One region of the Streptococcus sp. F0441 genome, then DNA from elsewhere that is predicted to be linked to it. Evidence: predicted binding sites of a transcription regulator. Region 1 holds the regulator's gene; each other region holds the start of a gene.
What was found. The regulator NrdR, encoded in region 1, represses ribonucleotide reductase genes. The targets are predictions, from matches to a motif close to ACACNATATATNGTGT.
Positions count from the first base shown of each region.

Region 2: the regulator NrdR is predicted to act here: its motif matches at 4,639-4,654, upstream of nrdH (glutaredoxin-like protein NrdH).
Region 3: the regulator NrdR is predicted to act here: its motif matches at 3,812-3,827, upstream of nrdD (anaerobic ribonucleoside-triphosphate reductase).

Region 1 is NZ_KB373321.1:1,556,889-1,567,507, reverse strand. It holds gene HMPREF9188_RS07585 (MIP/aquaporin family protein) at 17-685, shown strand; gene queF (preQ(1) synthase) at 903-1,394, opposite strand; gene queE (7-carboxy-7-deazaguanine synthase QueE) at 1,413-2,129, opposite strand; gene queD (6-carboxytetrahydropterin synthase QueD) at 2,122-2,565, opposite strand; gene queC (7-cyano-7-deazaguanine synthase QueC) at 2,565-3,218, opposite strand; gene trxA (thioredoxin) at 3,422-3,736, opposite strand; gene HMPREF9188_RS07550 (DUF4649 family protein) at 3,752-3,973, opposite strand; gene HMPREF9188_RS07545 (MarR family winged helix-turn-helix transcriptional regulator) at 4,071-4,451, opposite strand; gene HMPREF9188_RS07540 (CidA/LrgA family protein) at 4,648-5,022, shown strand; gene HMPREF9188_RS07535 (LrgB family protein) at 5,019-5,714, shown strand; gene HMPREF9188_RS07530 (ABC transporter permease) at 5,748-6,476, opposite strand; gene HMPREF9188_RS07525 (ABC transporter ATP-binding protein) at 6,492-7,187, opposite strand; gene HMPREF9188_RS07520 (GntR family transcriptional regulator) at 7,192-7,557, opposite strand; gene nrdR (transcriptional regulator NrdR) at 7,698-8,171, shown strand; gene HMPREF9188_RS07510 (DnaD domain protein) at 8,172-9,335, shown strand; gene dnaI (primosomal protein DnaI) at 9,336-10,232, shown strand; gene HMPREF9188_RS07500 (NADPH-dependent oxidoreductase) at 10,229-10,619, shown strand, end outside.
Region 2 is NZ_KB373321.1:1,041,368-1,051,986, forward strand. It holds gene HMPREF9188_RS05025 (DeoR/GlpR family DNA-binding transcription regulator) at 1-764, opposite strand, end outside; gene nrdF (class 1b ribonucleoside-diphosphate reductase subunit beta) at 905-1,867, opposite strand; gene nrdE (class 1b ribonucleoside-diphosphate reductase subunit alpha) at 2,062-4,221, opposite strand; gene nrdH (glutaredoxin-like protein NrdH) at 4,307-4,525, opposite strand; gene HMPREF9188_RS05045 (alpha/beta hydrolase family protein) at 5,177-6,397, shown strand; gene HMPREF9188_RS05050 (phosphocarrier protein HPr) at 6,665-6,928, shown strand; gene ptsP (phosphoenolpyruvate--protein phosphotransferase) at 6,933-8,666, shown strand; gene HMPREF9188_RS05060 (pneumococcal-type histidine triad protein) at 8,925-10,619, shown strand, end outside.
Region 3 is NZ_KB373321.1:333,292-343,910, forward strand. It holds gene HMPREF9188_RS01580 (3-oxoacyl-[acyl-carrier-protein] synthase III C-terminal domain-containing protein) at 1-328, shown strand, start outside; gene cls (cardiolipin synthase) at 464-1,996, shown strand; gene HMPREF9188_RS01590 (hypothetical protein) at 2,249-3,766, shown strand; gene nrdD (anaerobic ribonucleoside-triphosphate reductase) at 3,895-6,102, shown strand; gene HMPREF9188_RS01600 (hypothetical protein) at 6,114-6,254, shown strand; gene HMPREF9188_RS01605 (GNAT family N-acetyltransferase) at 6,298-6,798, shown strand; gene HMPREF9188_RS01610 (GNAT family N-acetyltransferase) at 6,808-7,314, shown strand; gene nrdG (anaerobic ribonucleoside-triphosphate reductase activating protein) at 7,319-7,915, shown strand; gene HMPREF9188_RS01620 (uridine kinase family protein) at 7,912-8,538, shown strand; gene rpsJ (30S ribosomal protein S10) at 8,804-9,112, shown strand; gene rplC (50S ribosomal protein L3) at 9,195-9,821, shown strand; gene rplD (50S ribosomal protein L4) at 9,846-10,469, shown strand; gene HMPREF9188_RS01640 (50S ribosomal protein L23) at 10,469-10,619, shown strand, end outside.

The DNA.
Region 1 (10,619 bases):
AAAAAGGAGACTTATCATGAAAAAATTTATTGCTGAATTAATCGGTACATTTATGCTTGTGTTCATCGGAACAGGAGCTGTTGTTTTTGGGAATGGTGTTGAAGGTCTTGGGCACCTTGGGATTGCTCTTGCTTTTGGTTTGGCCATCGTAGTTGCAGCTTTCTCAATCGGAACTGTTTCAGGTGCTCACTTGAACCCAGCCGTTTCGATCGCTATGTTTGTAAACAAACGTTTGTCATCTTCAGAGCTTGTAAACTACATCCTTGGACAAGTAGTTGGAGCTTTCCTTGCGTCAGCTGCAGTATTCTTCCTCTTGTCTAACTCAGGCATGTCAACTGCTAGTCTTGGTGAAAATGCCTTGGCAAACGGTGTCACTGTCTTTGGTGGATTCTTGTTTGAAGTCATCGCAACCTTCTTGTTTGTTCTAGTTATCATGACTGTCACTTCAGAAAGCAAAGGCAATGGTGCAATCGCTGGTTTGGTGATTGGTTTGTCATTGACAGCTTTGATCCTTGTGGGCTTGAACATCACTGGCCTTTCAGTAAACCCAGCTCGTAGCTTGGCACCAGCTGTCTTTGTAGGTGGCTCAGCCCTTCAACAAGTATGGATTTTCATCCTTGCCCCAATCGTTGGTGGCGTTCTTGCAGCTCTTGTTGCGAAAAACTTTCTTGGAACAGAAGAATAATTGAAATTCAAAAAGCCTTGCTCCTCATCTTGAGGAACAGGGCTTTTTCGTATGATACTCTTCGAAAATCTCTTCAAACCACATCAGCGTCCATCTACGACCTCAATGCAGTGCTTTGAGCTGACTTCGTCAGTCTTATCTACGACCTCAATGCAGTGCTTTGAGCAACCTGCGGCTAGCTTCCTAGTCTGCTCTTTGATTTTCATTTAGTATGAGTTTAGCGGTTGTCAATTTTCTCTGGATAAAGGTCGTGTTGGAAGAGGCGTTGTTCTGCCAAGCCTTCATACTTAGTTCCTGGCTTACCGTAGTTGTAGTAAGGGTCGATTGAGATGCCACCGCGCGGAGTGAATTTTCCCCAGACTTCTAAATAGCGAGGATCTAGCAAGCTGACCAAATCTTTCCCGATAGTGTTGATACAGTTTTCGTGAAAATCCCCATGATTTCGATAGCTAAAGAGGTAGAGTTTGAGGGATTTTGATTCGACACAGAGCTTGTCAGGAATGTAGGAAATATAAATGGTCGCAAAGTCTGGCTGAGCAGTGATAGGACAAAGCGAGGTAAATTCAGGACAGTTGAATTTGATAAAATAGTCATTTTCCACATGACGATTGTCAAAAGATTCGAGGACATCTGGTTGATAGTCAAAGATGTAGTTGGTTTCTTTGTTGCCCAGTAGGCTGAGGTTTTTCATTTCTTCTTGTTGTGACATGATTTTTTCTTTCTAATCTTAAACACCACGTTGGTTGTCGTAGAGGAGGGTATGGAGTTGAGGAAGGACGCGGACATTGCCCCAGCTATCATCAGCAGCGACACGTTCCCAGAGTTCTTTGAGGCGGTCTAGTTGGTCTTGAACGATATTGCCTGTAGCCTTGGGCTCAGGGTTTCCTGCTGATAAGAAGAGAACATCTGGTTGGTAGCGTTCTTGAATGTCTTTGGCAAAGGCCAAATCGGCATCATCAAAGACAGGGATTTTAAAGGTGACTTTATCTGGATCCAGTTGGGAAACGATAAAGTCCAAGGTCTCAAAGTTGACTTCCATCTTGGATGAAGGAGGTTTTGGACTCAGAGTAACCTGGTCGATGTCTTTCAACCAATTTTGCCAGCGAGAGCCTTGAGTTTCAACAGCCAGAGTGACACCACGTTCCTTGAGTTTAGTGACCAATTCGGCCATGTTGGCTGCTAGGATAGCAGGATTTCCCCCAGATAGAGTTACATAGTCGTAGCTTCCTAGCTTGTCTAATTCAGCAATGACTTCGTCAGCCGTCATGCGAGTTGGTTTTTCAGAACCATCCCAAGTAAAGGCAGAGTCGCACCAGTCGCAGTGGTAGTCGCAACCTGCAGTGCGGACAAACATAGTTTTCTGCCCGATAGCACGGCCTTCACCTTGAAAGGTTGGGCCGAAAATTTCCAGAACTGGTAGTTTGAGGACACGTTCCCTAGTCATCTAACCACTCCCGTCTAAACTCCGCAAAGGCAGTCGGAGTCTCATAGAGGCGGACGTATTCCAAACGGAGACTGCGCTCGTCTGGCAACTCTTGACTCATGGTTTGAAAAATCCAGTAAACCATATTTTCAGCAGTCGTGTTCATATAAGGCAGGGTTTCATTGAGATAGCGATGATCCAAGTGGGGCTCTAAGTAGTTCTTGTAGATAGCTTTGATATCTCCGAAATCGTAGGTCATGCCACGTTCATCTAAAAATCCACTGACAGCAATCTGCAGATGATAAGTGTGGCCGTGCAGGGATTTGCATTTTCCTTCATAGTGAAAGAGGTGGTGGGCAGCGTCGAAGGTAAATTCTTTTGATACCAAGGTTCTGTGAGGATTGTAGACAAGAGATTCCCCAGTTTCTTGTTTGATTTCTTTAGGTGCAAAAAACATTAGCCCTCTCCTTTCTGTGAGAGATAAACATCTAGGCCATGCTGACGTAGGTGGCAAGCTGGGCAATCTCCACAGCCACTTCCGATAATCCCATTGTAGCAGGTCAAGGTCTTTTCACGAACGTAGTCAAAGGCACCGAGTTGGTCGGCTAACTTCCAAGTTTCAGCCTTGTCTAGCCACATGAGAGGTGTTTGGATAACAAAGTCGTAATCCATGGCAAGGTTGAGCGTAACATTAAGGGATTTGACAAAGACATCCCGGCAGTCAGGGTAGCCTGAAAAATCTGTCTCGCAGACACCTGTCACGATGTCTTTAATACCAAGTTGTTTGGCAAGAACTGCCGCAAAGGAAAGAAAGAGGTGGTTGCGACCGTCAACAAAGGTATTGGGAACCTCTCCCTCTTTTTGCTCAATCTCCAAATCAGAGGTTAAGGCATTTTCAGTGATTTGTCCCAGTAGAGACATATCTAAGATGTGATGACGAATGCCTTGTTCCTTAGCGATTTCTTTAGCAACTTGAATTTCGAGATGATGACGTTGGCCATAGGCAAAGGTGACAGCTTCGACTGTTTCATAGTGTTCTTTAGCCCAAAAAAGGCAGGTTGTGGAATCTTGACCGCCGCTAAAGACGACCAAGGCTGAATGACGTTTCATAGTACTCCTTCTAAAATGGGAAATGTTCAGAGCACGCAAAAAGCTCCCTTTAGGGGAGCTAAAAAATACCAAGTAGAGGTTTTTTTTAGCGATGGCATGTCCCAAACATCGTAATATTCTACCTACAGTCTAGCATATTTTTTGAAAAATGGCAAAGGGCAAGAAAAAAAGAGACCAAATAAAGTACTTGGTCTCTCGTGTGATTAGCTCAATTCAGCAACGATGGCCTTGATTTGTTCTGCAGTGTGAACACCTGCAACCTGTTTCACAACTTGGCCGTCTTTTTTGAAGAGAAGGGTTGGGATAGACATGATACCAAATGCACGAGCTGTGTTTGGATTTTCATCTACGTCCATTTTAACGATTTTCAAGACATCTTCTGAAAGTTCTTCAGACAATTTATCCAAGATTGGACCTTGCATACGACATGGACCACACCAAGTTGCCCAGAAGTCTACCAAGACCAAACCGTCTTTTGTTTCTTGTTCAAATGTTGCATCTGTAATTGCTTTTGCCATTGTATTTCTCCTTTTTTAGTTATATTGGCTTAAATCTTGTTTCATGAGATAGAAGAAGACATCTCCATAAGTCCCATGGTAGTCCAAATCATGACCATTATAGGTCAATTTTTGAACGGGGTAATAGTCTGCGACACCGATAAGGCAGGCTTGTTGAGAACGTTCAAAGTCTTCATAAGACTCGAAAGTCATGGTTCTCTCTTGCTTGCTGGCGTCTAGGTAGGTAATTTCGATCATATAAAACTCCTTTGTTTGATCTTGACTTTATTTTACTCCTTGGAAAGAGGAATGTCAAGAAAAATGATTGCGCACGCAACTTCTTTAAAAAATCTGATTAAGAAATGAAGTCAAGGCTCGTTTTCAGTCTTTCTTCGACGGCCTTTTGCAGGTAAGCTAGGGTTGTTTGTCCCTCGTCAGTCAGGCAGATAAAACTAGCCCGTCTATCCTGGTCGCAACATCTGCGACTAAGCAAGCCACAGTTTTTCTCTTCTAGTCGGGCCACCATTCGAGAAACAGCGCTGGGACTGAGATGGAGTTTATCGGGTAAATCAATCTGGCGTAGAGATTTTTCTTGGGCCAAATCCAGATAGTAGAGCAAGTAAAACTCTTTCAAGGTCAACCTTTGTTCACTCTGCTGTGCAATAGTTTCTTCTAACATGGCTTCCATTTCCTTTTGACGGCGGTTGTAGTCAAACCACTTTTCCAAATAGGTCATTGCTTTCTCCTTTCTTTTCAAAGTAAAAATCACAAAGTCATTACTGATTATCTTTGTAATACAAGATGATTGCGCATGCATTTATTATACTACTTTTAACTAATCCTTGCAAGAAAGAAGAATTTCAATATTTCCTTGAAATTTTCTGAAAAAAGAGTAAACTGGTATGCAAGAAGTTTATTTCATGGAGTTTAGGATGAAATTATATGTTCAATTAATGATTCTCTTTGTGATTTCTCTAATCGGTGAGGGAATCTCCAGTTTCTTTCATCTGCCCATCCCAGGCAGTATTATCGGTTTGATTATTCTCTTTCTAGCCCTGCAGTTCAAGTGGCTAAGGACCAGGCACGTCAACATGGTCGGAAATTTCTTACTGGCCAATATGACCATTCTCTTTTTGCCGCCAGCAGTGGGTATCATGGAAAAGTTTGATGTCATTGCTCCCTATCTCTTGCCCATCGTTTTGATTGTCTTTTTTGCGGCTGTCATCAATATTATTCTCATAGCCCTAGTGGTTCAGTTTATCAAGAGACGGTTTGAGGGAGATTATGAGAAAGGAGATGCCAAATGAGCGAATTTGTATCCAATCCTCTGTTTGGGATTGCATTATCTATCTTAGCTTATCTATTGGGGATGTTGATTTACAGACGTTTTCCCCATCCTTTGACAACACCTTTGCTTTTGTCGGCAATTTTTATTATCATCCTTCTTAAGGCGACGGGTATTTCTTACCAAGATTACTACCAAGGTGGCGTTTATCTGAACAACTTGATTGTCCCATCGACCGTGGCTCTAGGGATTCCGCTCTACAAGAGTTTTCACTTGATGAAGCACCATGCTCGGAGTATCCTCTTTGGTAGTCTGTTAGCAGTAGTTGTCAATACTAGTTTCACTGCCATAGTAGCGAAAATATTTGGTATGGACTTTTTCCTAGCCATTTCTCTCTTTCCCAAGTCAGTGACAACCGCTATGGCAGTGGGGATTACAGAAAAATTGCAAGGATTAACAACTGTAACCTTGGTCGTCGTAGTGGCAACTGGGATTTTAACCAGTGTGATCGGGCCAACCCTTTTGAAGTGGTTGAAAATTGACGATCCAGTGGCAGTTGGTCTTTCCCTTGGTGGAACAGGTCATGCAGTCGGAACAGGAACAGCCTTTCGATACGGCTCGGTAGCAGGAGCCATGGGTGGCTTGGCCATCGGTGTCACCGGTATTCTCTATGTTTTTGTTAGCCCTATTGTAGCCAGTTTGATATTGAGTTAAAGCAAAACCCAGCTCTTGTAAGCTGGGCGTTTTTTATTGCAAATTAACCTTGTTTTTCAAAATATAGTAGGTACCGAGATAGTAGATAGCCGATAAAAAGAGATCGCGCAAGATTTCTGTACCAATCATCATGTTAAAGTCATTTTCAATTCGGAAAAAGAGAGAAACATAACCAATGACGATGGCAATGACGATATAGGCTAGAATCCCCATAGCTGTTCGATACTCATTAAAGAGTTGTCCGATTGAGATGGAGAGGTAAATGGATAAAATCCATGTAATCGAACCGACAAATAGTGATAGGGCATACAGCCAGCCGTAGCTGAGGTAAGGGGAAATGAAGTTATAGAGGACAGTGAAGTCTTTTTCTATTGGTGTTAAGAAGAAGATAATCAATACACTCAAGATAAAGACGATATAGCTTAAGATGGACCAGACAAGACCACCTAAAAGTTTTGCGATGATGATTTGGTGCTCAGAGACAGGCAAGGTTAGGGTCAAGTACCCTTGGCGGTCATAAACACTCCCCTTGAATCTTCGGATGATTAAAAAGATTGTTGCAATCCAAAGAGTGACGCTGAGTCCTCCAAAGACTAGTACCAAAAAGAAGATGAAATAAACAGCATTGTTAGAATTGTAACTCTGACTAAGGCTACCAAGGAAAGCTCCAATCAAAACTGAAATTGCAAGCACAGCTCCATAGAGCGCTAAATACCATTTATTGACATTCTTAAATTCATAACGAACTAGATTCCAAAACATAATAATCTCCTTTGCTTAGGCTTTAAATTCCTGGCGGAAGAGCTGGTCAATTGATTCACCTGACTCGTAACGAATATCATCAACATTTCCTTGGCGAACGACTTTTCCGTCTTTGAGGAAGATAATCTCATCCAAGATTGGCTCAATATCTGAAATCAAGTGGGTTGAAATCAGGACCGTAGAAGTTGGGGAATAGTTGTTGATGATGGTATTGAGGATATAATCACGAGCAGCTGGATCCACGCCTCCGATTGGTTCGTCCAGAACGTAGAGGCGGGCTTCACGGCTCATAACGAGGATTAGTTGGACCTTCTCCTTGTTTCCTTTTGATAATTTCTTTAAACGACTATTTTCATCAATGCCAAGGTCTGCAAGCAGATGTTGGGCGCGTTCAAGATTGAAATCCTGATAGAAGGTCTTGAAGTAGGTTAGGGCTTCCTTGACCTTCATCTGTTCATTTAGATAGGTTGTGTCTGGTAGATAGGAGACAATCGCTTTGGTAGCAGGACTTGGATCCTGTCCGTTAATGAGGACACGTCCTTTGTCTGGCTGAAGGAGACCGTTAATCAGTTTGATCAGGGTTGTTTTTCCGGATCCGTTTGGTCCGAGGAGCCCGACAATCTTTCCAGCTGAGATCTCTAGTGAGATATTGTCAAGTGCCGCAGTTACTCCATATGATTTTGATACATTTTCAAGTGCTAGTAGTGTCATAGTCTTAAACTCCTTTAATATAGTCGCTTAATACATTTGGCAGTTCTTCTTTTTTGTAGCCAAATTGAAGCATGCAAGAGACGAAGTGTTGCAGTTGCTCTTCGGAAAGTTGTTTGCGGGACTGAACGATGAGGTCCAAATCCTCGGTGACAAAACGACCAGTTGTTCGCTTGCTATAAACGAATCCTTCACGTTCAAGGTCAGACAAGGCGCGCTGAATGGTATTGGGATTGACCCCAGCCTCGCTCGCCAGTTCTCTTACGGTTGGTAGCTGTTGGTTGGGTTCCAGTTCATGGGAAACAATCTGTAGTTTAATTTTTTCCATAATCTGTAAATAAATGGGTTTTGTATTATCAAATGACCAGGACATCATAGTCTCCTTTCTTTTTCTTTATTGTTCTAATTAAATAATACAATAAAACAAAAAACTTGTCAAGTAAAAATAAGAATTGTTTTGGGAATTGCTCAAAAAATGGTATAATGAAAAGAAAACGACAAGGAGGGAAATGCATGCGTTGTCCAAAATGTGGGGCTACCAAGTCTAGTGTTGTTGATAGTCGACAAGCCGAAGAAGGAAATACCATCCGTCGAAGACGTGAGTGCGACGAGTGTCAGCATCGTTTTACAACCTATGAACGAGTAGAAGAAAGAACGCTGGTTGTCGTCAAAAAAGACGGTACACGAGAGCAGTTTTCTAGAGATAAAATCTTTAATGGGATTATTCGCTCAGCCCAGAAACGCCCTGTTTCGAGTGATGAAATCGGCATGGTGGTCAATCGCATCGAGCAAAAACTCCGTAGTCGCAGTGAGAATGAGATCCAAAGTGAATATATTGGGTCTTTAGTCATGGAAGAATTGGCGGAGCTTGATGAGATTACCTATGTTCGTTTTGCCAGTGTTTATCGTAGCTTTAAGGATGTGAGTGAGTTGGAGAGTCTGCTCCAACAGATCACCCAGTCCTCTAAAAAGAAAAAGGAAAAGTAAATGAAGCCAAATGACCGTTTTTCTTTTCTAAAGAATAATCGGGTGTCGCAAGATATCTCTTCTCTGGTGCAGTGCTACCTCCCGATTATCGGTCAGGAGGCACTGAGCCTCTATCTATATGCCATTACCTTTTGGGATGGAGGGCAAAAGGAGCACCTCTTTTCCCATATCCTCAACCACTTAAACTTTGGCATGCCGACCTTGCTCCAATCCCTCAAAATCTTATCTGCTTTGGATTTGTTGACCCTTTATCAAAAGGGGGAAACCTATGAATTGCAGCTTCAGTCTCCCCTCTCCAGTCAGGATTTTCTAAGTCATTCAGTCTACAGCAGATTATTAGAGAAAAAGATTGGGGATGTAGCTGTTTCTGCTATGAAGCAAGCTCCAAGTGAGGGAGAAGCACTCTCGGTTTCCTTGAGTCAAGTCTTTCCAACCCTGACTGAAGAAGTGACCCCAAGCGAGTCTAAAAGCAAGTTAAAAAATGATTTTGATTTGGAACATTTCCAGCACCTGATGGCTCGAGATGGCTTGCGTTTTGAAGACGAGCAGGCGGATGTTTTAGAATTATTTGCCATCGCAGATGAAAAAAAATGGACCTGGTTTGAAACCTATCAACTAGCCAAGGCGACAGCGGTGGCTCAGGTTATTTCAGTCAAACGCATGCGTGAAAAGTTAGCACAAAAACCAGCGACTTCTGACTTTAGTCCCAAAGAAATGACCATTATCAGGGAAGCTAAAAATAAAACTCCCCTAGAATTTTTAGCCGAAATCAAGCAAACACGTAAGGGAAACATCACCCAAAGTGAAAGAGAACTCCTTTACCAGATGGCATCTTTAGGCTTGTTGGATGAAGTCATCAATATCGTCTTACTTCTAACTTTTAACAAGGTTGATTCGGCTAATGTCAATGAAAAATATGCTATGAAGGTCGCAAACGACTATGCCTATCGCAAGATTCGGACAGCAGAGGAAGCCGTGCTTCGGATTCGAGAGCGTCAGCAAAAAGGGCAAGAAGAACAGAAAAACAAGGCCAGCTCAACTAAGACAAATGTTCCCAAGTGGAGCAATCCAGAATACAAGAATCAAACCAGTGAGGAAACTCGTCTGGAACTAGAACGCAAAAAACAAGAAATGTTAGCCCGATTAGAAGAAGGAGGAGACTAGATGGAAAGTGTTGGTGACGTTATCAAACGTCAGACAAGTCGTTTTCAGTATCAGGACTTGGTCCAGCAGATCATGAAGGACCCCGATGTAGCGGCTTTTATCCAGAAAGAATCCCTCAGCCAAGAGGAGTTAAATCGCAGCATCTCCAAGTTCAACCAATATATCACAGAACGGGATAAGTTTCTTCGTGGGGATGCGGACTATATAGCACGTGGCTACAAGCCTATCTTGGTCATGAATCACGGCTATGCAGATGTATCTTATGAAGAAACACCAGAACTAATCGCGGCTGAAAAAGAGGCGGCAATCAAGAATCGTCTTAAGTTGATCAATCTACCAGCAAGTCTCAAGAAAGCGAAGTTGGCTCAGATTGACCTGGATGACTTAGGACGTTTGCCGATTTTTGAGAGACTCTATGCCTTTGTTGACCTTTACCCTAGTATCCGAAAAGGTCTCTATCTTTATGGAGATTTTGGTGTCGGTAAGAGTTTCATGATGGCGGCTCTTGCCCATGACCTATCTGAAAAACGTGGTGCTTCAACAACCATTCTCCACTATCCAAGTTTTGTCATTGATGTAAAAAATGCTATCGGTGAAGGCTCTGTAAAGACCTTGGTGGATGAGATCAAGTTAGCAGAAGTCTTGGTATTGGATGATATTGGTGCAGAACAGTCTACCCCTTGGGTGCGTGATGAGATTCTCCAAGTTATTCTTCAGTACCGCATGCAGGAAGATTTGCCGACCTTCTTTACTTCCAACTTTAATTTCCAAGATTTGGAAAAACATTTTGCCAAAGGAAAGAATGGAAATGATGAGACTTGGGAAGCTAGACGGGTCATGGAAAGGATTCGTTATTTAGCAGAGGAAACAAGACTAGAAGGAGAAAATCGCCGATGACAGAAACCATTAAACTGATGAAAGCTCATACTTCAGTTCGTCGCTTTAAGGAGCAAGAGATTCCTCAAGAGCACTTAAATGAAATCTTGACAGCTGCTCAAATGGCGTCTTCTTGGAAAAATTTCCAATCTTATTCTGTGATTCTTGTACGTAGCCAAGAGAAGAAAGATGCCTTATACGAACTGGTTCCCCAGGAAGCCATTCGCCAGTCAGCTGCCTTTTTGCTCTTTGTCGGTGACTTGAACCGAGCTGAAAAGGGAGCAAGTCTTCATACAGACACTTTCCAACCTCAAGGAGTGGAAGGTCTCCTCATCACGTCTGTGGACGCTGCGCTTGCTGGGCAAAATACCTTGCTTGCAGCAGAGAGTCTGGGATATGGTGGTGTGA
Region 2 (10,619 bases), 520 kb from region 1:
GGTTTTGATAAAAGAATGGTTGTTTGTTTCGACAGATCTTCAAATGTCTCCTGACTCAGTTTGGAATCTGAAACGATGGTATCAATCTCTGAGATATTGTAAAAAGTGTAAAAATCAAACTTATTAAACTTACTGTGGTCTGCCAGTAAGTATTTTTTATTGGCATTGTTCAAGGCGATTCGTTGTACCTCGCCCTCTTCTTCACTGAAAGTAGCAATTGCTTTATCCTTAATACCATTACAGCTAACAAATGCCTTAGAAAACTGAAGATTTGTCAAATCCTGCAAGGTGAGTGTCCCCACAAAAGCACCAGTGATAGAGCGATAGTTTCCACCAATCAAGATCAAATCTGTTAGTTTTCGTTCGTTTAGGATGAGAAAAACTGGAAGACTGTTTGTTACAACACGAATATTATCAATTGGGAGCTCACGAGCAAAACATTCTAAGGTTGTTCCTGGCCCGATAAAAATGGTTTCCCCTTCCTCAATCAAGTGACCTGCAAAACGGCTAATTTCTTGTTTTTCAGCAATCTGCAAGCCTTGTTTTTCGACGTTTGAGCGTTCGTTGTTTAATAGAGAACCTGTACGAAGTTTTTCAGCGCCACCATGCACACGAACCAGCAAATCCTTGTCTGCTAGTTCTTGTAAATATCGGCGAGCTGTCATATCTGACACATCAAGGCTCTCCATAATCTCTTTTACAGTAATAGTGCCTTTTGTGTTTACTGCTTCTAGAATACTATCTAGTTTTTCTTGCTTTAGCATCCTTATCACCTCGATTTCTACTATTATTATCTTACCATAAAACGCTCAATATATCAAATAGAAAAAAACAAAATAAAACAAAAAACAAAAATATCATGGTTGTTTTAAACAAACCATGATATTTTGAATGATTGGCCAAATTAGTCTAAGCCGTAGTTGTAATCCTCGTCTTGCATGGCTTCAACTTCACCAAGGAGGTAACCATTTCCAACTTGAGAGAAGAAGTCGTGGTTGGAAGTTCCTGTTGAAATTCCGTTCATGACGATAGGATTGACATCATCAGCTGAATCTGGAAAGAGTGGATCTTGTCCTAGGTTCATAAGGGCCTTATTGGCATTGTAGCGAAGGAAGGTTTTAACTTCTTCGGTCCAACCAACACCGTCATAGAGACTTTCTGTATAGCCCTCTTCGTTCTCGTAGAGAGTGTAGAGCAGGTCGTACATCCATTCTTTAAGTTTTTCTTGCTCTTCTTCAGGCAATTCGTTAAAACCAAGCTGGAACTTGTAACCAATGTAAGTTCCGTGAACAGATTCATCACGGATAATCAACTTGATAATTTCCGCAACGTTGGCCAGTTTGTTGTTACCGAGATAGTAGAGTGGTGTAAAGAAACCAGAGTAGAAGAGGAAGGTTTCAAGGAAAACGCTGGCAACCTTCTTTTCAAGGGGGCTACCATTGAGGTAGATTTCATTGATAATTTCTGCTTTTCTTTGTAGGTAGGGATTAGTGTTGGTCCATTCAAAGATTTCTTCAATTTCAGCCTTAGTATTCAAGGTTGAAAAGATAGAAGAGTAAGATTTTGCGTGGACAGATTCCATAAATTGGATGTTGTTGAAAACAGCTTCCTCATGCGGTGTACGGATGTCTGAGCGAAGCGCTTGAACCCCTGTTTCAGATTGCATGGTATCCAAAAGGGTCAAACCACCAAAGACTTTTCCAACCAAGTCTTTTTCTTTGTTTGATAGTTTTCTCCAGTCGTCTAGGTCATTTGACAAGGGGATACGTGTATCGAGCCAGAATTGCTCCGTCAGCTTTTCCCAAGTTGATTTGTCGATGACATCTTCGATGGCATTCCAGTTAATGGCTTTGTAGTAAGTTTCCATTTGAAATCTCTTTCTGTATGTAATAATGCGATTGTCGAATCATCTCTATTTTATCATAGTCTGAGAAGAGTATCGCACAAAAAGTCGGAAGACCGACTTTTTGGTTTTTCATAGTATTTAAGATACTTATCAAGTTTTGTCTGGCGGGTAACTTAATCAGTAATCTGAGAAAATGTGGTTGCCTCAGATAAAAATTAAATCACACAGCTTTCACATTGGTTAGCACCAACTTCCCCACCGTCATCTGTAAAGGTACGGACGTAGTAGATAGACTTGATACCCTTGTTAAAGGCATAGTTACGAAGGATAGATAGGTCACGTGTCGTTTGTTTGTTTTCTTTCTTCCATTCGTAAAGACCTTTTGGAATGTCACTACGCATGAAGAGGGTGAGTGAAAGTCCTTGGTCCACGTGTTCAGTTGCAGCCGCGTATACATCGATTACCTTACGCATATCCATGTCGTAAGCAGAAGTGTAGTATGGAATGGTTTCTGTTGACAAACCAGCAGCTGGGTAGTAGATTTTACCAATTTTCTTCTCTTGGCGTTCTTCAATGCGTTGTGTAATCGGGTGGATAGAAGCAGAAACGTCGTTGATGTAGCTGATAGAACCATTTGGAGCTACAGCAAGGCGGTTTTGATGGTAAAGACCATCTGCTTGAACCTTTTCGCGAAGTTCAGCCCAGTCAGCAGCGCTTGGAATAAAGACATCTTTAAAGAGTTCTTTAACACAGTCTGATTTTGGAACAAATTCGCCTGTCACATACTTGTCGAAGTAGCTTCCGTTAGCATAGTCTGATTTTTCAAAGTTATGGAAGGTGATACCACGCTCGCGCGCTATATTGTTTGATTCCACCAAGGTCCAGTAGTTCATAAGCATAAAGTAGATGCTTGTGAATTCAACAGACTCAGCTGATCCATATTCGATCAGTTGTTGGGCAAGGTAACTATGAAGTCCCATGGCACCAAGACCAAAGGTGTGAGCCAAACTGTTTCCATGGTCGATAGTAGGGACAGCTACGATGTGTGAACTATCTGTAACGAAAGTAAGGGCACGAACCATAGCGCGAATAGAACGACCAAAGTCAGGTGAAGTCATCATGTTGACCACGTTGGTTGATCCAAGGTTACATGAAACGTCCGTTCCCATTTGAAGGAATTCTTGAGCATCGTTGATCAAACTTGGTTCTTGAACTTGAAGAATCTCAGAACACAAGTTACTCATGATAATCTTTCCATCAACAGGATTCGCACGATTAGCCGTATCAATATTGACTACATATGGATAGCCAGATTCTTGTTGCAATTTAGAGATTTCAGTTTCCAAGTCACGTGCCTTGATTTTTGTCTTGCGAATATTTGGATTTGCTACTAATTCATCGTATTTTTCTGTGATGTCGATGTAGTTGAACGGTACCCCGTATTCAAGCTCTACAGAGTATGGGCTAAAGAGATACATTTCTTCATTTTTACGGGCCAATTCGTAGAATTTATCGGGTACTACAACACCGAGTGAAAGGGTCTTTACACGTACTTTTTCATCAGCATTTTCTTTCTTAGTTGAAAGGAAAGCGATGATATCTGGGTGAAAGACGTTGAGGTAGACAACCCCAGCACCTTGACGTTGCCCGAGTTGGTTTGAGTAAGAGAAGCTGTCTTCAAAAAGCTTCATAACTGGTACGACACCAGAAGCTGCTCCTTCATAGCCTTTGATAGGAGCTCCAGCTTCACGAAGGTTGCTGAGGGAAATTCCCACACCACCACCGATACGTGAAAGTTGAAGGGCTGAGTTGATAGAACGTCCGATAGAGTTCATATCATCCGTCACTTGGATCAAGAAGCAAGATACCAACTCTCCACGACGAGCACGACCTGCGTTCAAAAAGGAAGGAGTAGCTGGTTGGTAGCGTTGGTGGATAATTTCATTGGCAATATCAATTGCAATCGCTTCATCCCCGTCAGCAAAATAAAGTGCATTAAAGAAGACACGGTCTTCCATGCTTTCAAGGTAATATTCCCCATCATTAGTCTTCAAGGCATATTGATTGTAAAACTTATAGGCTGCCATAAACGACTTGAATTGGAAGTTTTGGTCCTTGATAAATTGATGCAATTCTTCCAAAAACTCTGGACGGTATTTCTTGAGAAATGCAGTTTCGATGTAGTTATGTTCAATGAGGTAGTTGATTTTATCAGTGATTGAATCAAAAACCATGGTATTTGGAACCACATTTTCTTTAAAGAAAGCATCCAAGGCTTCCTTATCTTTATGAAGCATGATTTGTCCATTAACAGGACGGTTGATTTCGTTATTGAGACGGAAGTAAGTCACGTCTTCAAGATGTTTTAATCCCATAAAATTTTCCTTATCTAACCTGATTACAAAAGAAAGGCCTCTAAGTTAGCCCTAGAAGCAATTTCTTCTGGATGATGCACTAAAATTATGCTAACTGTTTTAGTTTTCCTGGTTGGAAACCTGAAAAGACTTCAGTTGGTGTTTGGATGACAGGAGCAGCGCTGAAACCGAGCTCTTTAACTTGATCGATGTACTCTGGTTGCTCGTCGAGATTGATCTCACGATAAGCGACATTGTTGCTGTCCAAGAAACGCTTGGTCATCTTACATTGGACACAGTTGTTTTTAGAATAAACGGTTACCATTTTCGTAACTCCTCTTTCAAAATAGATTACTTTCTTAGTATATCAGAAAAAAAAACTTTGTCAAACTTTTTAAACTAAATCTTGTGCCAAAAAGTTACGGTTTTGAAATCAAAACACAAGATATAGTGTTTTCGAAAACATAAATTTTGATTTCCGTTGAACTGTCAAACTTTCTCAAAATAAAAAAACTACATACTGTATATTGGCAATATAAATAGAAGATTTTCAGCAAGTTATCAGAAAGGAAAACGAAGAAAATAGCAAAAATCGTAAGAACAGTAATAAGTATAGCTGAGATAATACTTTAACAAAATAGAAACTGTAATATTTACGAAAAAAGAAATTTTCTACACAAGATGTCCCAATATTTGTATTAGAATATCTAAAATATAACCAAAGTGGAAATGACAGATTATGATGTATTCATAAAAATGGATCATTGGTTAATTTTATATAGGATACTTATGAGTTTCGTATCCTTTCATAAGGAGTATATAAATACAATGTTTGAAAAAGTTCATTTTATATGATACACTATCTGTGATTATAAGATTAAAAAATGGATATCTGGATACTTTTGTTTGATAGAGAATGTTATCAGATTATAATTAGATTAAATGAATGAAAGAATACAGAATTAGGAGGCGCGTGGTGAAAGAAAATGATGTTATTTTAAAACGGCAATCGACTCAAATATTTTTTAAGAATGGTGATACGGATTTTTTCTTCAATTGGTTGTTAGGAATCGGTGAAATTTTTGGTTTCTCTCATGGAGAGCTTTATTATCTTGCTCAAAGATTGGGGAACTCACCAAAGCCTGATGACTGGAAAAATGTATTTTTATCGCATGTAAACTACCTTGAACAAGAAGCAAGTAATTCAGGGTTGAGTGAACAAACAAAGGCGCAGTATTATCTTGCACAGACCTACTCACTTCGCTCGGCAATCCAATTTACCGATCCATTTTCTGAAGAGTATTTACCGACCGTTCGTCAAATGGAGAAGGTGTTTTCTAGTGCAATTCATTCACTAGGTGCACCGATTGAAAAATTAACTATTACCTATCAGGGTTCTTACTTGCCTGGTTATTATCTTCATAGCGGCGATAATTGCCCAACGCTAATCATGATTGGTGGAGGTGATACTTATCGCGAAGATTTATTTTACTTTGCAGGATATCCTGGATGGATACGAAATTATAATGTTTTAATGGTTGACCTTCCCGGTCAAGGGAGCAATCCTAGTAGAGGGCTGGTCTTTGATGTGGATGCCTCTATTCCAATTTCATTATGCATAGACTGGTTGGAAAATAGAAATCCTAAACTAAATTATTTAGCCATTTATGGTGTCAGCGGAGGGGGATATTTTACCGCACAAGCTGTTGAAAAGGATCCAAGAATTCATGCTTGGATTGCTAGTACCCCTATTTACGACGTTGCAGAACTTTTCAGAAAAGAATTTGGATCAAGTTTGAAAGCACCTAGTTGGTTAATAAATGCCATTTTAAAATTAGCTGGAAATTTGAATGAATCAGCAAATTTGAATCTTAAAAAGTATGCATGGCAGTTTGGTACTTCTGATTTTAAGAGTGCTATTGATGATGTATTTAACCACGCAAAGATTGTAGATTATCAAAAAATTCAATGTCCTTGCCTGTTTATAATGGGAAAGGGAGAAGGTACTGAGCTGCAACGACAAACTAAGGTAATTTATGAAGCGCTTAAATCTAAAAATCCGCAAACTAAACTTCAGGTTTTTGACTCCGAAAGCGGTGCAGATGCTCATTGTCAAGTCAATAATTTAAGACTCGCCCATAATATAGTTTTTGATTGGTTGGACACTTTATTTGAATGGAATAGATTGAATTTTTAGCCACGCTTACACTACTTAAGTATATCTATTTTAATGTGAGACATCAAAAGATTATTTTACGTTAAGTGGCTAACTAGATAATTCTATACTATTAATAATTAGTGCCCAAATTTCCCATAGTACCTGTATGATAGAAAAAGAAGCAAGTTCATTTTCAGTAAAAGTCCATAAAATACTTGAAAAATTATCTTGAAGGTGATATAATACACTATTGTAAGGGTTATCACTTATAACTCAAATAGAAAACACTTAAAGGAGAGTCAAACTATGGCTTCTAAAGATTTCCACGTAGTGGCAGAAACAGGTATCCACGCACGTCCAGCAACATTGTTGGTTCAAACAGCTAGCAAATTTGCTTCAGATATCACTCTTGAGTACAAAGGTAAATCAGTAAACCTTAAATCTATCATGGGTGTTATGAGTCTTGGTGTTGGCCAAGGTGCTGACGTTACAATTTCAGCTGAAGGTGCAGATGCTGACGACGCAATCGCTGCTATCTCTGAAACAATGGAAAAAGAAGGATTGGCATAAGGAAATGACAGAAATGCTTAAAGGAATCGCAGCGTCAGATGGTGTTGCAGTTGCTAAAGCATATCTACTCGTTCAACCGGATTTGTCATTCGAGACTGTTACAGTCGAAGATACAAACGCAGAAGAAGCTCGCCTTGATGCCGCTTTACAAGCATCACAAGACGAGCTTTCTGTTATCCGTGAGAAAGCAGTAGGTACGCTAGGGGAAGAAGCTGCTCAAGTTTTTGACGCTCACTTAATGGTGCTTGCTGATCCTGAAATGATCAGCCAAATTAAAGAAACTATCCGTGCGAAGAAAGTGAATGCAGAAGCAGGTCTGAAAGAAGTGACAGACATGTTTATCACTATCTTTGAAGGTATGGAAGACAACCCATACATGCAAGAACGTGCAGCGGATATCCGCGACGTAACAAAACGTGTATTGGCAAATCTTCTTGGTAAAAAATTGCCAAACCCAGCTTCTATCAATGAAGAAGTGATCGTGATTGCTCATGACTTGACTCCTTCTGATACAGCTCAATTGGACAAAAACTTTGTTAAAGCGTTTGTAACAAACATCGGTGGACGTACAAGCCACTCAGCTATCATGGCACGTACACTTGAAATTGCGGCAGTCTTGGGTACAAACAACATCACTGAAATCGTAAAAGACGGTGACATTCTTGCCGTTAACGGTATCACAGGTGAAGTGATTATCAACCCAACTGATGAGCAGGCGGCAGAATTCAAGGCTGCTGGTGAAGCTTATGCGAAGCAAAAAGCTGAATGGGCACTTTTGAAAGATGCTCAAACAGTGACTGCTGATGGTAAACACTTTGAATTGGCTGCTAATATCGGTACTCCAAAAGACGTTGAAGGTGTCAATGCCAACGGTGCCGAAGCTGTTGGTCTTTACCGTACAGAGTTCTTGTACATGGATTCTCAAGACTTCCCAACAGAAGACGAGCAGTATGAAGCATACAAAGCTGTACTTGAAGGAATGAATGGTAAACCTGTTGTCGTTCGTACAATGGATATCGGTGGAGATAAGGAACTTCCTTACTTCGATATGCCTCACGAAATGAACCCATTCCTTGGATTCCGTGCCCTTCGTATCTCTATCTCTGAGACTGGAGATGCTATGTTCCGCACACAAATCCGTGCCCTTCTTCGTGCGTCTGTACACGGTCAATTGCGTATCATGTTCCCAATGGTTGCACTCTTGAAAGAATTCCGTGCAGCGAAAGCAGTCTTTGACGAAGAAAAAGCAAACCTTCTTGCTGAAGGTGTTGCAGTTGCGGATAATATCCAAGTTGGTATTATGATTGAGATTCCTGCAGCGGCTATGCTTGCAGACCAATTTGCAAAAGAAGTTGACTTCTTCTCAATTGGTACAAACGACTTGATCCAATACACAATGGCAGCAGACCGTATGAACGAACAAGTTTCATACCTTTACCAACCATACAACCCATCAATCCTTCGTTTGATCAACAACGTTATTAAAGCAGCTCACGCTGAAGGTAAATGGGCTGGTATGTGTGGTGAGATGGCTGGTGACCAAAAGGCTGTTCCACTTCTTGTCGGAATGGGCTTGGATGAGTTCTCTATGTCAGCAACATCTGTCCTTCGTACACGTAGCCTGATGAAAAAACTCGACACAGCTAAGATGGAAGAGTACGCAAACCGTGCCCTTACAGAATGCTCAACAATGGAAGAAGTTCTTGAACTTCAAAAAGAATACGTTGACTTTGATTAATTGAAAGGTCCTTGCAACTCAGTTGCAGGGATTTTTTGCTTTAAAAATTTAGTGATTGATTTTCAATATAGGATTCTTAAATCAGACTGTTCAGATAGAAGGTAGTGTAGAAAACAAAAAAATTGTTAACTGGTTCATAAAATTCTTGACAAGTTGAAAATTTAGGAGTAAACTATTAACCAGTTAACTTTTAGAGAGGAGTTTCTGCAATTTAGAAATGAATTGCAACCAGAAATATCAAAAAGAAAGAGAGTTTCGATGAAAATTAATAAAAAATATCTAGCTGGTTCTGCGGCAGCCTTGATTTTAAGTGTTTGTTCTTATGAGTTGGGAATTTATCAAGCAAGAACGGTTAAGGAAAATAATCGTGTTTCCTATATAGATGGAAAACAAGCAGCGCAAAAAACGGAGGATCTCACTCCTGATGAGGTCAGTAAAAAAGAAGGCATCAATGCCGAACAAATCGTCATCAAGATAACAGACCAGGGATATGTCACTTCACACGGCGACCACTATCATTATTACAATGGTAAGGTTCCTTATGACGCTATCATCAGTGAAGAGTTGCTGATGAAGAATCCAAACTATACGCTAAAAGACGAAGATATTGTCAGTGAAATCAAGGGTGGTTACGTCATCAAGGTAGATGGAAAATACTATGTCTACCTTAAGGATGCAGCCCATGCGGATAATGTCCGTACAAAAGAAGAAATCAATCGACAAAAACAAGAGCATAGTCAGCATCGTGAAGGAGGAACTTCAGCAAATGATGGTGCGGTAGCCTTGGCACGTTCACAAGGACGCTACACCACAGATGATGGTTACATCTTTAATGCCTCTGATATCATTGAAGATACTGGTGATGCTTATATCGTTCCTCATGGCGACCATTACCATTATATTCCTAAGAGCGAGTTATCAGCCAGCGAATTGGCTGCCGCAGAAGCCTTCCTATCTGGTAGAAGTGGTCAATCAAATACGCCTACTTATCGCCGTACCAATAACAACAGTGCTAGTTACGATGTAGATAGATGGACCCCATCCTATAATAATCAAGGTAGTGGCTATACGAACACGAACACGGCTAACAACAGTAGCGACGATAGCCAAGCAAGTCAAAGTGATGAGGATATTGATAGCCTTCTGAAACAACTTTATGGCTTGCCACTCAGCCAGCGACATGTGGAATCTGATGGCCTTGTCTTTGACCCAGCGCAAATCACAAGTCGAACAGCTAGAGGTGTTGCAGTACCTCATGGAGACCATTACCACTTCATCCCTTACTCACAAATGTCTGAATTGGAAGAACGAATCGCTCGCGTCATCCCACTTCGCTATCGTTCAAATCATTGGGTGCCGGATTCAAGACCAGAACAACCAACTCCGGAACCTAGTCCAAGCCCGCAACCTGCACCAAGTCCTCAACCAGCTCCAAGCAATCCAATTGATGAAAAACTGGTCAAACAAGCGGTTCGAAAAGTAGCTGATGGCTATGTATTTGAGGAGAATGGAACCTCACGTTATATTTCTGCTAAGGAACTTTCAGCAGAAACAGCGGCAGCCATTGATAGTAAACTAGCCAAGCAGGAAAGTTTATCTCATAAGCTTGGATCTAAGAAAACCAACCTTCCATCTAGTGATCGAGAATTTTACAATAAGGCTTATGACTTACTAGCAAGAATTCATCAAGATTTACTTGATAATAAAGGTCGACAAGTTGATTTTGAGGCTTTTGATAAACTGTTGGAACGTCTCAATGATGCCTCAAGTGATAAAATTAAGTTAGTGGATGATATTCTTGCTTTCTTAGCACCGATTCGTCATCCAGAACGTTTAGGAAAACCAAATGCGCAAATTGCCTACACTGATGATGAGATTCAAGTAGCCAAGTTAGCAGGCAAGTATACAACAGAAGATGGCTATATCTTTGATCCTCGTGATATCACTAGTGAT
Region 3 (10,619 bases), 1.2 Mb from region 1:
GGGGAAGAAAATCCTCCTCTTGTCTGCTCGTAAAATCCCAGTCATGTTTGAAGAGTTTCAAGAAAAAACACAGCTAGCCTTGGGAGATGTGGACTATATCATTCCTCATCAAGCTAGTCGCGCCCTTCCTTTGGTTATGGAAAAGCTAGGTGTAGCTGAGGATCAATACCTCAACTTAGTTACTGACTATGGAAATATGGTGTCAGTCTCTGTACCGTTTGGCTTGGCTTATTCTTTGGGACATGGACTTATCAAGGAGGGAGATGTCGTCTACCTTATGGGGACTGCAGCTGGTATGACGGTCAATATGTTGGCTCTGAAATTGTAACAATCATCTAAACACGAAACGACTGGAATTTGAGCAAAGGCAAAAGGTTGCCATCTGCCCCTGAACTGAGGTATACTAGTAGAAAGATTAGTTTATCAAGCAGTTAAGGAGAATGTTAGAAAAGGAAGGGGATGTATGACGGCTAGAAAAATGCAGCTACTCATGTCCAAATATGGTTTTAGTATTACCGTTATGTTGGCAGAATTATTTATCGTCTTTGGTTTATTTCTCTATCTAGGGCGGATGGCTCCGATTGTCTGGATTATCCTAGTCATCTTAGTGAGCTTAGCGACCATTGTATCGATTGTGAATAGATCTATGAATCCTGAGAGTAAGGTAACATGGTTGTTAGTAGCCTTTGTGCCAGTTTTTGGCCCTTTGCTCTATATCATGTTTGGAGAGCGCCGTTTATCTAAAAAAGAATTGAAGCAGCTAAAGCAGCTCCAATCAATGGTTTACCGAGAGGACAATAGCAGGGCTCTCCGTTTGGAGTTAAAAGAACAAGACAAGTCGGCTTACGGGGTTATCAAATCTCTCCTCAGTATGGACACGAATGCAGATGTCTATAATCGAACGGATACCCAATTTTTTGCATCTGGTAAAAGCATGTGGCATCAGATGCTAGAAGATCTCAAGAAAGCAGAGAAGTTTATCTTTCTCGAATACTATATCATCGAAGAAGGTTTGATGTGGAATAGTATTTTGGAGATTTTGGAAGAAAAGGCAGCTCAAGGAGTAGAGGTGAAGCTCCTCTATGATGATATTGGTTGTATGGCCACTTTGCCTGGAGATTACACCATCCACCTTCGTGGTCGAGGAATTGAGGCCCATAAATTTAATAAGGTGATTCCGCGCTTAACCGTCGCCTATAACAACCGTGACCACCGTAAAATCATGGTTATTGATGGTCAAATTGCCTATACAGGTGGTGTCAATCTGGCAGATGAGTATATCAACCATATCGAACGCTTTGGTTATTGGAAAGATAGCGGTATTCGCCTAGATGGATCAGCGGTCAAGGCTTTTACTAGACTCTTTTTATCAACCTGGTATATCAACCGTGGAGAAATTAGCGACTTTGACCAATACCATCTCGAAAATCAACCAAAAGATGGGATGGGGCTCTGTATTCCCTACAGTAGCGGTCCCAAACCAATATACCGAGCCCAGGTTGGAAAAACGGTCTATCAAAATCTTATCAATCAAGCTACAGACTACGTCTACATCACGACTCCCTATCTGATCGCCGACTACGATCTAACTGAAAGTATCAAAAATGCAGCTCTGAGAGGGGTAGATGTGCGAATTGTGACGCCGTGTATCCCAGATAAGAAGGTTATTCAGTTAGTTACTCGAGGAGCCTACCCAGACTTGCTATCTGCGGGGGTTCGTATTTATGAGTATAGCCCGGGATTCCTTCATAGCAAGCAAATGCTTGTTGATGGAGAGGCGGCTACTGTGGGAACCATCAATTTTGACTATCGGAGTTTGCTTCACCACTATGAAAATGCCGTCTTGCTTTATAGAACGCAGGCCATCATCGATATTGAAAGGGACTTTGAAGAGATTTTTAAAGTTTCTCAAGAAATTTATCCCCACACCATCAAAACAAGCTGGTATCAAAGCCTGATCAAGGAAATTGTCCAGTTGTTTGCACCTATGCTCTAACTATCCATCAAGATCTAGCCCAAGGCTGGATCTTTTTTGTCTTCTTACGAATAGATAGGTAAAGGAGAAAACCATGCTTAATCTAGAAGATGACGATTTTATTAGAGAGTATAGAGACAGTCGATTCCACCGTTTTCGTGAAATCGAACGCTTTGCGATATTGGATAAGAAATTCAGCAAATATCAATCCCAAGCTGACATTCCTGTAAGATTTTGATATACTAAAACAGATAAACTTAGAGGAGAAATTGAATGAATGTATATGGGAAAATAGATGAGAAACAAGAAGAATCTCATTACCAAGACTGGTCTGTTCCAGAAAAGCGAGAAGGAGCTCCGACCCCCTTTTTTAGTATCTTGCTTTGGAGTTTAGTGGCTACAGCTATTTCTGTGGTTATCCCCCTTATTTTTGGTTTAGTGAGTCCGCGACAAACTCAGGATCTTTATACCGGTTGGGCTTTGCATCAAAATGGTCAAATGTATACAGATTATTTTGGGACGGAGGGATTGCTCTATTACCTGCTTGCATATCTTTCACAAGGCAGTATTCTGATTGCTTTGGTTGAGTGGTTGGCCTTGTTTGGAGCAGGCGTTTTTCTTTTTAAATCTGCGGATAGTCTTACAGACCGTGTAGAAGAAGCCAAGCAGCTTGTGTTTGTGTTTAATTTGTTGGTAGCAGGTCTCGCTTTTGGTGGTGGCTATGCTCTCTTGCTAGCCTTGCCTTTCCTATTTTATTCACTTAGCATTGTTACGAACTACCTAGCTTATCCAAACGGTGACAAAGGATTTTTACGTGTTGGTATGAGCCTTGCTCTCGCTTTCTTCCTTGCGCCAATCCCAACAGCCTTATTTGCAGCTACACTAGCCTTGGGAATTATCGGCTTTAACTTAGGCAAAGGTCACTTTGTTCATGGTTTATATCAATTTTTTGCGTCAGCCTTAGGGTTCTCACTCTTATTCTATCCTTTGGGCTACTATACAGTGTTAACAGGTAGTTTTGGGGATGCCATTAGCCAGACCTTGTATCCGGTAAATACTCTTAGCTTCTTTTCAAATGCGCATTTGCTTGAAAATGCAGCCTTCTACGGCTTACTTGCCATTGGGCTAGGTTCCCTTAGTTTGCTCTTTTCTGGTTTGTTCCAGTCAAAATCAGCTAAGCAATATTCCCTATCGATTGCTGCTAGTTTGGGCTTATTGCTTTCTTTGGGGCTCTTGATTTTTTCCAAAGAACCCATCAACGGTACTCATCTTGTGGTACTAATTCCTTTCTTGGTCTTGCTCCTTCTGACAGGAATCAAGGAAGATGTTTCGGATGGAGGCAGTCGTCGTAGAAGAAGACGTGAGAAACAAACTTCTTTCCTTAAAGGAAATTTCTATCTACCACTGATTGCCCTTGCCTATCTTATTGTTCTTCCTATCGTGAGTCGCTACCTTTCGCATCCAGCGACTTATCAGGAGAGAGAACGTCTTGCTAGCATGGTAAAACAGCAAACGAGTTCTGAGGATCGTGTCTATGCTTGGGATGATCGTCCTGATTTCTACCGTGCAAGTGAACGCTTGGCGCCGACTTCTCTATCAACTCCAACACTCTATACTGCAAGCGACGAAAATAAAACCAAACTGATGAATGATCTGAAAGAGAATCAACCGAAGATGATTGTGGTCAATCAAAAAGTTGCCTTGTGGTCAGATGTAGAGAGCTGGCTCAGTGAAAACTATGAGCTTGTTCAGACAAGTACTAGCGAGTTCAAACTTTATAAATCAAAATAACAAAAATCAATATCTTGTGGAATTTTAAAAATTTTAGGATTTTTAACACAAGATATTGATTTTTATTTTTAGAGTGGTATAATACTGAATATAAACTATTTAACAATATTTTAGAAAAGAGCATGGATATGATTGTATTAGAAGAAAAGCTTGCAACCGTTCCCACCTTGTTCGTTGAAAAACGAGATGGTAGACGTGTAGTATTTGATGTAGACAAGATTGACAAGGCTCTCCACAAGGCGGCAGAAAAAGTTATGGACGTTACGCCTCTAGTAGAAAAACGCCTAAATGGTCTAGTTGAAAGAATCGTTACCGAAATTCACAGTCGTTTCCCTAAAGGTGTGAAGATTTATGAGATTCAGAATATCGTAGAACATGAACTTCTTGAAGCCAAAGAATATGCCTTGGCTGAAGAGTATATCACCTATCGGACACAGAGGGATTTTGAGCGCTCAAAAGCGACAGATATCAACTTTAGCATTCATAAACTTCTCAATAAAGATCAAGCGGTTGTCAATGAAAATGCCAATAAAGACAGCGATGTCTTTAATACTCAACGTGATTTGACAGCAGGGATTGTGGGGAAATCAATCGGATTGCAAATGCTTCCTAAGCACGTAGCCAATGCTCACCAGAAAGGGGATATCCACTATCATGACTTGGACTACAGCCCCTACACTCCTATGACTAACTGCTGTTTGATTGATTTTAAAGGGATGTTGGAAAATGGCTTTAAAATTGGTAACGCAGAGGTAGAGAGTCCCAAGTCTATCCAGACTGCGACAGCTCAGATTTCGCAAATCATTGCCAACGTTGCTTCTAGCCAGTACGGGGGCTGTTCAGCTGACCGTATTGATGAAGTCTTGGCACCTTATGCAGAGAAGAATTACCAAAAGCACCTCAAAGATGCGGAAGAGTGGGTCTTGCCTGAAAAATGGGATGATTATGCTTGGAAGAAAACCCAAAAAGACATCTATGATGCCATGCAATCTCTTGAGTATGAAATCAACACCCTCTTCACTTCAAATGGACAAACACCTTTTACTTCACTAGGTTTTGGTTTAGGAACTAGTCGTTTTGAACGGGAAATTCAAAAAGCTATCTTGACCATTCGTATCAAGGGTCTTGGCTCAGAACACCGCACAGCCATCTTCCCTAAACTCATCTTTACGCTTAAAAGAGGCCTTAACTTGGAAGAAGGGACTCCAAACTATGACATCAAACAGTTGGCCCTCGAGTGTGCAACCAAACGGATGTACCCGGATGTCTTATCCTATGATAAGATTATCGAGTTGACTGGTTCTTTCAAGGTTCCTATGGGCTGCCGTTCGTTCCTCCAAGGATGGAAGGATGAGAATGGCGTAGAAGTCAATTCTGGTCGGATGAATCTAGGTGTTGTGACAGTCAATCTGCCTCGTATCGCCCTTGAGTCTGAGGGCGACATGAATAAGTTCTGGGAAATCTTCAACGAGCGGATGAATATCGCAGAAGATGCTCTGGTTTATCGTGTCGAACGAACCAAGGAAGCAACACCAGCAAACGCCCCTATTCTCTATCAGTACGGGGCCTTCGGACGCCGTCTTGGAAAAGACGAGAGCGTTGATCAGCTCTTTAAGAATCGTCGTGCGACAGTTTCGCTGGGCTACATTGGTTTGTACGAGGTAGCGACAGTCTTCTTTGGAAATAGCTGGGAACACAATCCAGAAGCCAAGGAATTCACGCTGGATATCATTCGCGATATGAAACGTCGGGTGGAAGAGTGGTCTGATCAATATGGCTATCATTTCTCTATCTACTCAACACCGTCTGAAAGTCTAACAGATCGCTTCTGTCGCTTGGATACAGAAAAGTTCGGTTCTATTCCTGATATTACAGACAAGGAATACTACACCAACTCGTTCCACTATGATGTGCGTAAAAATCCAACGCCGTTTGAAAAATTGGACTTTGAGAAGGCTTATCCAGAAGCAGGTGCAACAGGTGGTTTCATCCACTACTGTGAGTATCCAGTTCTCCAACAAAATCCAAAAGCCTTGGAAGCTGTCTGGGACTACGCCTATGATCGTGTAGGCTATCTAGGGACCAATACTCCGATTGATCATTGTTATAAGTGTGACTTTGAAGGGGATTTTGAACCGACAGAGAGGGGCTTTGCTTGTCCAAACTGTGGGAATAGCGACCCAAAAACAGTAGACGTAGTCAAACGAACTTGTGGCTATCTAGGTAACCCTCAGGCTCGTCCGATGGTTAATGGACGCCACAAGGAAATCGCTGCGCGTGTCAAACACATGAATGGTTCAACCATTAAAACAGCCGGACATGAAGTAACAAATTAGAAGGAAATGGAATGGGGAAATACCAATTAGACGATAAGGGACGTGCACAAGTGACCCGTTATCACGAGAAACATTCGAAAGGTGGAACAGGTAAAAAAGAACGCTTGCTCAATCTTAGAGAACAGTTTTTAAACAAGAACAAGAAAAAATAAAAGTGAGAGTCCGCTCTCGCTTTTCTCTTAGCAGGAGGTAAGGATGGAACTACGCAGACCAACATTGGCAGATAAAGAAACAGTTTTAGAGATGATGGCAGAGTTTGAACAGACTCAATCAGCCCACGATGGTGGGTTTTGGAACGCCAACAATTTTGTTTATGAAGAGTGGCTAGAAGAAAATCTTCAAGCGGAAGCGGGACTCAATATTCCTGAAAACTGGGTTCCTGCTATCCAGCTGGTTAGTTTTGACGTAGCAGGCCAAGCTCTTGGCTTTCTCAACCTTCGTCTCCGATTAAATGACTACTTACTAGAAAATGGGGGCCATATTGGCTACTCCATTCGTCCATCTGAAAGAGGTAAGGGTTATGCGAAAGAATCCCTCCGACAAGGTCTACAAGTTGCTAAGGGAAAGAATATCAAACGAGCTCTGGTAACTTGTAGCACAGAAAATCCTGCCAGCCGAGCTGTTATCTTAGCTAATGGTGGTGTCTATGAGGATGTTCGAAACGGAACGGAGCGCTACTGGGTTGATGTCGATTAAGGAGGAAGCATGGAGCTAAGACGACCAACTTTGGAAGATAAAGAAGCGATATTAGAGATGATTGCGGAGTTCGATGCAGCAAAATCCTATATGCACGGTGGCATGGGCTCCGCTTGGAAGCGAGCAAAGGATTATGAGGATTGTTTAAAGATTGTAGAGCAGCAAGAGGATGCTGCCAACCTGCCAGTAGGCTGGGTTCCTGCAATCAAATTTTTATCCTTTGGTGAGACTGGCTTGCCTTTGGGATTTTTAGCCCTGCGCTTGTCCTTGAATGACAAATTATTTGTGGAAGGCGGTCATATTGGCTATTCTATCCGTCCCAGTCAACGAGGCAAAGGATATGGGAAGGAGCAGTTGAGATTAGGACTAGCAGAGGCTCGAAAGCAAGGATTGGAACGAGTGCTGATTACCTGCGATGAAGACAACGAAGCCAGCCGCCGCACGATTCTCTCCGCTGGCGGTGTTTACGAAAATACAATCGATAGAAGTCAGCGCTATTGGATAGATTTGGAGTAGAAGGATGACATGGAATACACCAAAACCTGGTGAATGGAAAAGCGAGGAACTTAGTAAAGGGCGGATCATTGATTATAAGGCCTTTAACTTTGTCGATGGAGAAGGTGTGCGCAACTCTCTCTATGTATCAGGCTGTATGTTTCACTGCGAGGGGTGCTATAATGTTGCGACTTGGTCTTTCAACGCAGGCATTCCCTATACGCCAGAGTTAGAAGAACAGATCATGGAAGATCTTGCCCAACCTTATGTTCAAGGCTTGACCTTACTTGGAGGAGAACCTTTTCTCAATACTGGTATCCTCTTGCCCCTCGTTAAACGCATTCGGAAGGAATTGCCAGATAAAGACATCTGGTCCTGGACGGGCTACACGTGGGAAGAAATGATGCTGGAAACTCCAGATAAACTGGAACTCTTATCACTGATTGACATCCTTGTCGATGGACGGTATGATAAAAGCAAGCGTAATCTCATGCTCCAGTTTCGAGGTTCCTCTAATCAACGGATTATCGATGTGCAAAAATCTCTCAAAAGTGGGCAAGTAGTGATTTGGGATAAGCTTAATGACGGAAAAGAAAGCTATGAACAGGTGAAGAGAGAATGAAGAAAAAAGACCTGATAGAACAACTGGTTTCAGAGATTGAAACGGGAAGGGTTAGGACGCTGGGGATTTACGGTCATGGGGCTTCAGGTAAATCAACCTTCGCTCAGGAATTATATCAAGCCCTAGATTCTACTACAGTAAATTTGCTAGAAACAGATCCCTATATCACCTCAGAACGTCACCTGGTAGTACCAAAGCAAGCACTTGATCAAAAGGTGACAGCTTGTCTGCCTGTAGCGCATGAACTGGCAAGTTTGCAGAGAGATATTCTCGCCTTGCAGGCAGGTATGGATGTCTTAACAATCGATGAACCGTGGAAGGCTAGTGAAATCTTATCTGGAGCAAAACCAATTCTGATTGTTGAAGGGATGTCTGTGGGCTTTCTACCCAAGGAACTCTTTGACAAAACTATCTGCTTCTACGCGGACGAAGAAACAGAAATAAAAAGGCGTCTAGCTCGAGATACGATTATGAGAAATCGAGATACTTCCTTTATACTAGCTAGCCATCAAATGAGACGGGAGCAGTATCTGCGTTACTATAGAGAAACCGAGTCTAAAGCAGATATCTTAGTGGATCAATCGCAAGACAAATTCAAAGTCAAAATGACTCGTATTATATAGAAGAAAAGATTGGTTTTAATAGTCGTAAATTAGTAATTGTATGAAGATGAAATAGGAAAACAGTTTCATCCCAAAAAAACGAAAAAAACCTAACAAATCCCTTGCAATCGCAGGGGCTTTGTGTTATTCTATTATGGTGCTGTAAATTACAGCCTTAGCTTTGATGCAAGAGGTTGCGACACGCTCGGTTGCATTGCCACGCAACGCGCGTCGGTTTTCTTGTGGAGCTAGCCTATTATCTTAAATAGACGAAAAGGAGAAAAAGATGGCAAACAAAAAAATCCGTATCCGTTTGAAAGCTTACGAACACCGTACGCTTGACACAGCGGCTGCAAAAATCGTAGAATCAGCTACTCGTACAGGTGCACAAGTTGCGGGTCCAATCCCACTTCCGACTGAACGTAGCCTCTACACAATCATTCGTGCGACTCACAAATACAAAGACTCTCGCGAACAATTTGAAATGCGTACACACAAGCGTTTGATCGATATCGTTAACCCAACTCAAAAAACAGTTGATGCGTTGATGAAATTGGATCTTCCAAGTGGTGTAAACGTAGAAATCAAACTTTAATTTAAAGCTTGATACCTTGAGCATGAAAAACGCTCGTTAAAAACTTTTTGAATAAAAAATATAGAAAAGGAACTATTTTCTCATGACAAAAGGAATCTTAGGGAAAAAAGTGGGAATGACTCAAATCTTCACTGAAGCTGGCGAATTGATCCCTGTAACAGTTATTGAAGCAACTCCAAACGTTGTTCTTCAAGTTAAAACTGTTGAAACAGACGGATACAACGCTATCCAAGTTGGTTTTGATGACAAACGCGAAGTATTGAGCAACAAACCTGCTAAAGGACATGTAGCGAAAGCTAACACGGCTCCTAAGCGCTTCATTCGTGAATTCAAAAACGTTGAAGGCTTGGAAGTTGGTGCTGAAATCACAGTTGAAACATTCGCAGCTGGAGACGTTGTTGACGTAACTGGTACTTCTAAAGGTAAAGGTTTCCAAGGTGTTATCAAACGCCATGGACAATCACGTGGACCAATGGCTCACGGTTCTCGTTACCACCGTCGTCCAGGTTCTATGGGACCTGTTGCACCTAACCGCGTGTTCAAAGGTAAAAACCTTGCAGGACGTATGGGTGGCGACCGCGTGACAATTCAAAACCTTGAAGTTGTACAAGTTGTTCCAGAAAAGAACGTTATCCTTATCAAAGGTAACGTACCAGGTGCTAAGAAATCTCTTATCACTATCAAGTCAGCAGTTAAAGCTGGTAAATAATAAGGAAAGGGGAATACAGTCAAAATGGCAAATGTAACATTATTCGACCAAACTGGTAAACAAGCTGGCGAAGTTGTTCTTAACGATGCAATCTTTGGTATTGAACCAAACCAATCTGTTGTGTTTGATGTGATCATCAGCCAACGTGCTAGCCTTCGTCAAGGAACTCACGCAGTTAAAAATCGCTCAGCTGTTTCAGGTGGCGGACGCAAACCATGGCGTCAAAAAGGAACTGGACGTGCTCGTCAAGGTTCTATCCGCTCTCCACAATGGCGTGGTGGTGGAACTGTCTTCGGACCAACTCCACGTAGCTATGCGTACAAACTTCCTCAAAAAGTTCGTCGCCTTGCGCTTAAATCTGTTTACTCAGAAAAAGTTGCTGAAAACAAATTTGTAGCCGTTGATTCTCTTGAATTTACAGCTCCAAAAACTGCTGAATTTGCAAAAGTTCTTGCAGCTTTGAGCATCGATTCTAAAGTCCTTGTTATTCTTGAAGAAGGAAACGAATTCGCAGCTCTTTCAGCTCGTAACCTTTCAAACGTGAAAGTTGCGACTGCTACAACTGCAAGTGTTCTTGACATCGCAAATAGTGACAAACTCCTTGTTACTCAAGCAGCTATCTCTAAAATCGAGGAGGTTCTTGCATAATGAATTTGTATGATGTTATCAAAAAACCTGTTATCACTGAAAGCTCAATGGCTCAACTTGAAGCAGGAAAGTATGTATTTGAAGTTGACACTCGTGCACACAAACTTTTGATTAAGCAAGCTGTTGAAGCTGCTTTTGAAGGTGTTAAGG